4 regions of the Micromonospora lupini genome follow, and region 1 is predicted to be linked to each of the others. Evidence: riboswitches for the same ligand, from Rfam matches in the RefSeq annotation. Region 1 holds a riboswitch; each other region holds the start of a gene.

What was found. A riboswitch is a leader RNA that binds a small molecule or an ion and turns the genes downstream of it on or off. The one in region 1 is predicted to bind cyclic di-AMP.
Region 2: another riboswitch for cyclic di-AMP. It lies ahead of OOJ91_RS01575 (transglycosylase family protein); the one in region 1 lies ahead of OOJ91_RS29920 (C39 family peptidase).
Region 3: another riboswitch for cyclic di-AMP. It lies ahead of OOJ91_RS21695 (C40 family peptidase); the one in region 1 lies ahead of OOJ91_RS29920 (C39 family peptidase).
Region 4: another riboswitch for cyclic di-AMP. It lies ahead of OOJ91_RS13075 (coiled-coil domain-containing protein); the one in region 1 lies ahead of OOJ91_RS29920 (C39 family peptidase).

The regions. Positions count from the first base shown of each region.
Region 1 is NZ_JAPENL010000003.1:401,577-403,769, forward strand. Features, by position in the region: gene OOJ91_RS29920 (C39 family peptidase) at 22-864, opposite strand; cyclic di-AMP (ydaO/yuaA leader) riboswitch at 1,097-1,237, opposite strand; gene OOJ91_RS29925 (hypothetical protein) at 1,523-2,193, opposite strand, start outside.
Region 2 is NZ_JAPENL010000001.1:359,555-361,747, forward strand. Features, by position in the region: gene OOJ91_RS01570 (nitrilase-related carbon-nitrogen hydrolase) at 1-641, shown strand, start outside; cyclic di-AMP (ydaO/yuaA leader) riboswitch at 735-905, shown strand; gene OOJ91_RS01575 (transglycosylase family protein) at 905-1,582, shown strand; gene OOJ91_RS01580 (hypothetical protein) at 1,669-2,025, opposite strand; gene dinB (DNA polymerase IV) at 2,142-2,193, opposite strand, start outside.
Region 3 is NZ_JAPENL010000002.1:1,478,358-1,480,550, reverse strand. Features, by position in the region: gene dcd (dCTP deaminase) at 1-316, shown strand, start outside; gene OOJ91_RS21695 (C40 family peptidase) at 376-1,416, opposite strand; cyclic di-AMP (ydaO/yuaA leader) riboswitch at 1,429-1,565, opposite strand; gene OOJ91_RS21690 (N-acetylmuramoyl-L-alanine amidase) at 1,799-2,193, shown strand, end outside.
Region 4 is NZ_JAPENL010000001.1:2,864,563-2,866,755, forward strand. Features, by position in the region: gene OOJ91_RS13065 (HelD family protein) at 1-33, shown strand, start outside; gene OOJ91_RS13070 (cation diffusion facilitator family transporter) at 141-1,058, shown strand; cyclic di-AMP (ydaO/yuaA leader) riboswitch at 1,201-1,332, shown strand; gene OOJ91_RS13075 (coiled-coil domain-containing protein) at 1,338-2,193, shown strand, end outside.

The sequences.
Region 1 (2,193 bases):
CCCGCGGCGTCAGCGCCTGGGTCAGGCGGAGTAGCCCCGGCTGGCGATCCAGTTGGCCAGGTCGATCGTGGTGATCCAGTAGGACGGGTCGGCCGGGTTCGCCGAGTCGGCGATCCGCACGGTGCGGCCGTTGTCCTTGTAGCCCACGACGGCGATGTAGTGCCCGCCGCCGTAGGAGTGCCAGCCGCCGTCGGTGTCGGTGGCGTCGCCGACGACGTTGGCGACCACGCCTCGGCCGTCGGTGATGGCCTTGACGACGTCGGCCTGGAGGCGGTCCATCTGCGCGCGGCTTGGCGCGCCCTCGAACATCCGGGTCCGGTACGGGGAGCCCTTCACCTCGGCGTTGAGCACCCGGGTGGTGTCCTCGGCCGAGTTGGTGCCCATCTCGGTGGTGCCCAGCTCGGCGCCGAGCTCCTCCTGCGTGCGGTCGATGCCGCTGGCGCTGAGGGCGTTGCGGGTCGCCGCCGGGCCGCAGTTGTAGTACGTGTTCTGCGCCTCGTAGTCGTAGTCGAGCACCTTGGTCGCGGGCGGCTTCGGCGGCGTCGGCTTACGGGTGAGGTCGGGGTTGCTCGTGGCCTTCGCAGCGGGAGAGGCGGCGCTCGTGGCCGGGGCGGCGGTGCTCGGCGCGGCCGAGGGGGGCGCGACGCGTGCCTGGCCGCGGGACGCGATGGTGTCGCTGCGCATCTCGGCGACTGTGGTCGAGGTGTGCCCGCTGGCCGGGGCCCCATCGGTGCCGGCGAGCAGGACGCCGGTGGTGGTGGCGATCGCGAGGGCCGCGGCGGAGGCGGCGACGATCTGGTACGGGCGCTCGGTCGCGAGGCGACGAAGCTGACGCTGCAGGGTGTGCTTCACGGGGTCCTCCACGGTTCGGGGGGAGAGCGGCACACCGGGCGCGGTCGGTGTCCGGGCAGGCGCCAGCGCGCGGACCGTGGTCCGCGGGTGGTGAACCGCTCAGGGGATCGCCCGGCGCGGCCGGGCGGGAGAGGCGGCGACCCGGGGGGTCAGCTCACCGTCACGAGGCGGATGAGCGGGGGTGCCGCGACGCCGTGGAGGCGTGGGACCAACCGAGGGGTGGAGAGGTGCTGCACGAGGATGGAACTCCTTCCGTCACCGCCTACCGGGTTAGCTGACGGATTCGGGCGGGAAGATCGCCCTACCGCGGGCCGTGGCTCGCGGATTCACCCCGGACTTACTGTGGGTCCCCGGTTCGTTGATCACGATTGAGCGGGTCGGCGCGGCGTCGCATCCTGCGATCGGTTACCGCACCGGACGGGACGACAGTACTGGCCGACGCTCACCCTGCCAAGCGGTGCCCACCTGCGTAAACATCGTCTGGTGCGACAATTTCTGCGCGTATTGCCGCTGACGTGACTCGATGGGACAACCGGTTACCGAGGCGTCCGTGGGTGACAACCGGACAGGTCGCCGGAAACGCCTCGACAATTGCGGGAACAATGGCCACCGATCGGGCCGGTCGCCCGATTTTCGCTGGCGGTGACCGGCCTCACATAACAGATCGGGCTCAACCCGCCCGGACGGGACGCCAGCGCGCCACAACGGCCGGACGCGACGCCCCGGTCGTCGCGCGACGGGACGGCACCGGGGTCGGCAACAGCCGGGCCGTCGCCGCGTACGCCTCCTCGGCGAGGGTGCGCGCCGACTCGGCGGCCAGCTCCGCGTCCCGCCAGGCGGACCGCTCCCGCTCGGCTGCTGCCCGGTGGTCGGCCAGCCGCGCGTCACGGATCACCCGGGTGAGAAGCACCTCCTGCTCGACCGGGTGCCGGCGGGGATCCCAGCCGCGCCGGTGCCCGAACACGTCCGCGAGCTGAGCCATGGTCAACTCTCCACGCCAGTGCGCGGCCATCGCGGCACGGTGCAGGTAGCGCTCCCGGGCGGCGTACTCGGCGGGGGTGTGCGGGGTACGCGGGGGCGGCAGCGCACCGGCGGTGGCGAGGCGGCGGGCGGTGGTGTCCGCGTCGTCGTACCGGGACCAGGCCCGCTGCGCCTCTTCCTGAGTGATCAGCCAGTCAGCGCGTCGTCGTCGGGCGGTCTGCGCGGCGCGGGACGCGGCCACGGCCACCTCCTCGGCGTACCGGCGCAGGTCGGCGACCTCGGCGGCGGCCACCTCGCGGGCGGTGGGCGCCGGCGGCGGCGGCTCGGCTGCCGGCGAGTCCCGCTCGGGACGGGCCACCA
Region 2 (2,193 bases), on a different contig from region 1:
TCGTGGACGCGCTCCGGCAGACCGAGGCCCGGGTGGTAGTCGGCGCGGTGCTCCGACGGGCCGGCACGGCGTACAACGTAGCGCTGGTGCTGGACCCGTCCGGGACGGTCACGACGTACACCAAACAGCACCTGGTCCCCGGCCTTGAGGACTGGCTGACGCCTGGTGACGAGGCGCTCGTGGACGGGCGGTTCGGCGTCGCGATCTGCAAGGACCTTGACTTTCCGGGCCTGGTCCGACGGTATCGGGCGCAGGGTGCCACCGTGCTGCTCGTCCCCGCCCTGGACTTCAGCTCGGACGGCTGGCTGCACGCTCGGATGACCCTTGTCCGTGGCGTGGAGAACGGGCTCACCGTGGTCCGCGCCGCCGGGCTCGGCCGGCTGACGGTCACCGACCCCAACGGCAGAGTGGTGGGTGAGGCCACCGCCGGTGACGCGGAGTTGCTGGTCACCGTCGCTTCGACGACCGGGTGGGGCACGGTCTACTCGCGTACCGGGGATTGGTTTCCGTTGTTCTCTGTGGCCCTGTTGGTCATCGCTGTGGGTGGCGTGCGGCGGCGGTCCGCTACCGGTGGTTCCGGTGGGCAACGGTCCACGATGGTCACAGCACACCGAGTACGTGCCCGCAACCGGTGCGGGTGACGCCCCGCGTGGGCCGGTGAACAAGTTCACAAGGGTTGGGCGACCGTCACCGACCGTGCCTACGGTCGGTCGAGTCCGCCACCGTGGACACCGCGACCGGCAACGCCAAATCCTGCCCCCGGTCGTCGGATACCAGAACCGGGCAGGAGCGGGGGACCCAACGTTCCTCGGTGCATGTCACCTCGGGGTGAAGCCGCCACCGCGCGGCCGGGCTCCTCGGCCCGAACCCGACAGCTCACCTCGCCGGCGTGGAGGAACCACACATGACGTCTGTCCACACGCCCCGTCATCGACGGGTCACCACCCGCCGCGTCGCCGTCGGCACGCTTGCCGTCGGCGCGGTCACCGGCGCGGTCGCCCTCTTCGGCCCTGCGGCCCCGGCCCAGGCCGGTGTCAACTGGGACGCGGTCGCCAAGTGCGAGTCCGGCGGCAACTGGAAGATCAACACCGGTAACGGTTACTACGGCGGCCTGCAGTTCTCCCAGGGAACCTGGGCCGGCTACGGCGGCAAGAAGTACGCCGCCCGTGCCGACCTGGCCAGCCGCGGCGAGCAGATCGCCATCGCCGAGAAGGTGCTCGACCGGCAGGGCATCGGCGCGTGGCCGACCTGCGGCCGCAAGGGCGGCTCGTCGGGCGGCTCCGCCACGAAGTCCTCGACGAAGTCGACCCCGAAGTCGTCGACGTCCACAGCCCCGAAGGACCGGTCCACAGCCCCGAAGGAGCGGTCGTCGCGCGGCGACCAGCCGGCGACCCGCAACCACGAGCGCACCGCGCCCGCGGCCGGCGGCGACACGTACGTCGTCAAGCCGGGGGACACCCTGTCGGAGATCGCCGACAGCCACCGCCAGGCGGGCGGCTGGCAGGCGCTGTACGAGCGCAACCGGCAGGTGATCGGCGCCGACCCGGGCCTGATCCTCCCCGGTCAGCGGCTCGCCCTCTGACGTACGACACTCGAACGCTCGGCCGGGTCACCGGCCGAGCGTTCGGTCGTTCGAGGGCGCTGGTCGGGGCGCGGATGACGGCGCGGTCACGCCGCGGCGGACGCCCTCGACCCTCGGCGCGACATCACCGCGGTGGCGTCACGGTCCCAGCGGGGGGCCGGTGCCGCCGTCTCGCCGGGCCAGCCCGTGCCGGCACCGTCGCCGTCGATGGCCGTCTCGACCGAGGCCTGCGTCCTGCGGGCCAGCCGCAGCGACTGCTCGGCACCCGCCCGGGCCGAGCACGGCCAGGACTGGCCGGCGCACTGCAGGTTGCGGCAGTGACCCTCGTCGTCGGGCTCGTGGGCACTCAGCACGTCGACCGCCAGCTGCCAGAGCAGGGGGTCGGTCACGTCGTGCGGACGTTCGGCGTGCCGGCTCGGTCGGTTGCTGGTGTCGTCGGACATGGTGGGCCCCCCTCGTCAGGCTGTTCCCCTCAAGGGTCACCCGTCAGCCGCCGGCTAAACCGCCGACCTGCTGTGATGTGTCGCCGGTCGCAGCCGAAGCGGCCCCACAACCCCCCTCAGTCCGGCAATAGCGGCATCTCGACGCCCGGATCCCGGCCGAGGAGCACC
Region 3 (2,193 bases), on a different contig from region 1:
CTCGCTCGGCGACCAGCTCGCGGGCCGGCTGGAGGGGAAGAGCTCACTGGGCCGCCTCGGCCTGCTCACCCACTCCACCGCCGGGTTCATCGACCCGGGCTTCTCCGGCCACGTGACGCTGGAGCTGTCGAACGTGGCGAACCTGCCGATCACCCTCTGGCCCGGCATGAAGATCGGCCAGCTCTGCATCTTCCGGCTGTCCTCGCCGGCCGAGCACCCGTACGGGTCGGTGGTCTACGGCTCGCGGTACCAGGGTCAGCGGGGGCCGACGCCGAGCCGCTCCTGGCAGAACTGGCGTGCCTGGCCGACGCGCTAGGAGACGACGAGGGCCCGCCGCGACAGGATCGCGACGGGCCCTAGTGCGTTCGGCGTCGGTCAGCCGGGACGGCCGTAGCTGTGGATCGGCCCGTCGTCGACCTTCTTCATCTTGACGGGCTGACCTGCCTGGGAGGCGTGCACCACCCAGCCGCCGCCGACGTACATGCCGACGTGGTGGATGTCGCTGTAGTAGAAGACCAGGTCGCCGGGGCGCAGGTCGCCCCTGCTGACGTTCTTGGTCGCCCGGCTCTGCGCGGCGGCGTTGTGCGGCAGCGACACGCCTGCCTTCGCCCACGCGGCGAGCATCAGCCCGGAACAGTCGTACGAGTTCGGACCCTCGGCACCCCACACGTACGGCTTGCCGATCTGGGCGCAGGCGAACTTGACCGCCGTGCCCGCGGCGCCGCCGGGGTAGCTGGCCGGGCAGGGCGCCGGACGCAGCGAACCGCCGCCGCCGTTGCCGTACACCTTGAGGCGCAGCTTCTGCAGCCTGTCGATCTCTTCGTTGATCTGCTTCTTCTTCGCCGCCAACTGCGCCTCGGTCCGGGTCAGCTGGGCCACCATCTCGTCGAGCGGCGCCTTCTGCCGGGCCAGCTCGTCGCGGAGGCCGGCGACCTGCCGGACGTCCTGCTGCTGGTTGTGGGCGAACCGGTCGAGCATCTCGAGCTGCCCGACCACCTCGCTGGGCGACCGGCTGCCGAGCATCGTGTTGACCGTCGACAGGTTCTCGCCCATGTACGCGCGCACGGCCAGCGCGCTGACCTTGTTCATCGCGGCGTCGACCTGGCGCTCCAGGGGCGCGATGCGCGCGGCGAGCGTGTCGGCCTGCTTGCGCTTGACGGCCAGGTCCGCGCGGGTGGCGTTGTGCCGTTCGATGACCGGTTCGAGCTTGTTCCAGTCGGCGTCGATCTGGCGCTCGATCTCGGCGACGGACGGATCCGCGTGCGCCGCCGTGGCGCTGCCGGTCAGGACGACGGCGACGCCGACCAGGGCGGCGAGGGCGGTGGTGAAGCGGGACCAGCGTGGACGCGGCACTGTCGACGTCGGGTCGGCCGAGGCCGACCGTTCAAGCGACGGCCACTGGACATGGAGGGCCACCGGGTTCCGTACTCCTTCTTCCTGACCGCCTACCGGGTTAGCTGACGGGTTCGGGCGGGAAGTTGGCGCCCTACCGCATTGGCTGCGGATTCACCCCGGGGGAACCTGGGTCCCCGGCTCGCTCGCAAGCGACTCGGCGGTGTCGGTCCGTTACCGCCCGGGTGGGCAGACCTGCAACCGGGCCGACAAATGACCAGAGTAGAGACGGCCGTTACCGATCCGCAACCCGTGCGGCCGTGACACTCCGTACCGATTCGAGGGGGTCACCGAGCGTACGTGAAGGTTTCCTTCTGCAGGCTTTGATATATGGAAAGGTATTGACCTGGACTCCCGACCGGCGCGAAGGTGGCCACACAGTTACCAGTTGAATCTAGGGGGTTCGATGGAAAGTCCAACCCTGTCCGCCGGCCGGCGCGCGCTGCTCGTCGCCGCGGTGGTCGCCGCAACGACCGCCGTACCGCTGAGCGCCGGCCCCGCCTCCGCCGCACCGGCCGCCGACCGTCAGCAGCAGTACGCCGCCGCGTCGACCGAGTACGGCGTGCCGACCGCCGTGCTGCTCGGCGTCTCCTACCTGGAGTCCCGCTGGGACAGCAACGCCGGCACCCCGAGCACCAGCGGCGGCTACGGACCGATGCACCTGACCGACGCCCGCCACGTGGCCGCCCTACCCGCGCGCGGCCACCACGACGCCGGCACCGAGGATCCGCGCGGCGACGACTCCCGTCCCGTCCGGGCACCCGCGCCGGCCACCGATCCCGCCCCGCCCAGCGCCGCGTT
Region 4 (2,193 bases), on a different contig from region 1:
CAGCGGCTCACCACCATCGACCCGACCGGCTGACCTGCCCGTTGGCGGTGTCGGCGGTCGGGCCCGCCCGTACAGTTGCATACATAGCGATGTGAGCATACATTTGACCGGGTCCCGGGCGGCGACGGAGGGTGGATCTCGTGGGAGCAGGTCATGACCACCACCACGGGTCGGTCGCCAACGCCGCCCACCAGCACCGGGGCCGACTCTGGGCCGCGTTCGGGCTGCTCGCCACCCTGATGGTGGTCGAGGGTGTGGCCGCCTTCCACACCGGCTCACTGGCGCTGCTCTCCGACGCCGGGCACATGTTCACCGACGTGCTCGGCATCGGGATGGCGCTCGCCGCGATCACCGCCACCCGGCGGGCCACCGGCGACCCGCAGCGCACCTTCGGGCTCTACCGCCTCGAGGTGCTGGCCGCCCTGGCCAATGCCGTCCTGCTCTCCGGCGTGGCGGTCTACGTGGTGATCGAGGCGATCGGCCGGTTCGGCGACCCCCACGAGGTGCTGACCGGACCGATGCTCGTGGTGGCCGTCCTCGGCCTGCTCGCCAACCTGATCGCGTTCGCGCTGCTGCGCGCCGGCGCCCGGGAGAGCATCAACCTCCAGGGCGCCTACCTGGAGGTGCTCGGCGACCTGCTCGGCTCGCTCGGCGTGATCGGAGCGGCGCTGCTCATCACGGTCACCGACTGGTGGTGGGCCGACCCGCTGGTCGCGGTCGCCATCGGCGTGTTCATCCTGCCGCGCACCTGGCGGCTGGGACGCGCCGCCGTCCGCATCCTGGTGCAGGCCGCCCCGGAACACCTCCAGGTCACCGCCGTGCATGACCGGCTGGCCGCGGTGCCCGGCGTGGTCGAGGTGCACGACCTGCACGTCTGGACACTCACCTCGGGCATGGACGTGGCCTCCGCACACCTGATCATGGCGCCCGGCGCGGAGGTCGGCGCGGTGCTGGACGCGGCGCGCGCCGCCCTGCGGGAGGACTTCCGCATCGAGCACGCCACGCTGCAGATCGAGCCCGGCACCGCCCCCGGAGCCTGCGGCTCGATCGAGTGGTAGCGGTATTTGCAGAGCTTCCCTCGCATTCGCCGCAATTTGCCGTGGCGGGGCAGGCACCGTCTGTCACAACTGCTGCATCCGCCCCACCTGCCCCGGTAGGCTCGGTCCCGGCCACCACCCGGTGGCGCCCTCCCGGCGCCGGTGGCGGCCGCCGCCTAATCACTCGAGAGGGCGAACCGGGGAACCACGTTCCTGGGGTGCATCCGCGTCAGCGGTAGGGATCTTCCGTCCCGAACCCGTCAGCTAACCCGGTCGGCGGCTAACGGAAGGACATGCTCAGTGGCACCAGCACGACCACCCGCCGCCCGACTCGCGGCACTCATCGTCATGATGGTCACCCTCGGCGTCGCGGTACCGGTCGGCGCCGCCACCGCCGCTCCCCCCGGCGGTCTGCGGGCCGCCGCGGCGCCCGACGGCGACGAGGAGGGCGGCACCCCCGCGCTGCGGGCCCAGCTCGAAGCGGCAAGCAAGGGCTACCTGGACGCGAAGCGCGCCCTGGACACCTCCGTCCAGCGACAGCAGCAACTCGCGACAAAGCTCAAGGCCACCGAGGCTGAGATGACCGTGCGCAACGGCAAGGTCGGCGAGATCGCCGGCGTCGCGTACCGCACCGGCCGGCTCAGCACCGTCTCGGCATTGCTCAACACCAACACGCCCGAGGGCTTCATGGACCGGGCGGCAGCGCTGGACGTGGTGGCCGCCAACGAGGACCGGGTGCTGCGCGACCTGCACGCCACCCGGGACGAGGCCAACCGCACCCGCACCGCCCTGGACGGCGAGATCCGCGAGCAGCGCAAGCAGGTCGAGGTGATGGCCAAGCGCAAGGAGCAGGCCGAGCGGGCCCTCACGGTCGCCACCAGCAAGCCGCGCACCACCGCCGCCGACACCAGCTCCAACCGGGGCACCTCCACCGCCAACGCCCAGCCCGCGCCACGCAACTCCGACGGCTCCTGGCCGTCCGAGTCGTGCAGCATCAACGACCCCACCCCGGCCAGCGGCTGCATCACCCCACGCACCCTGCACGCCCTCAACCAGGCCAAGGCCGCAGGCTTCACCCACTACGTCTCCTGTCACCGCTCCGGCGGCTCCGGCGAACACCCCAAGGGCCGGGCCTGCGACTTCGCCGCGGCGAAGG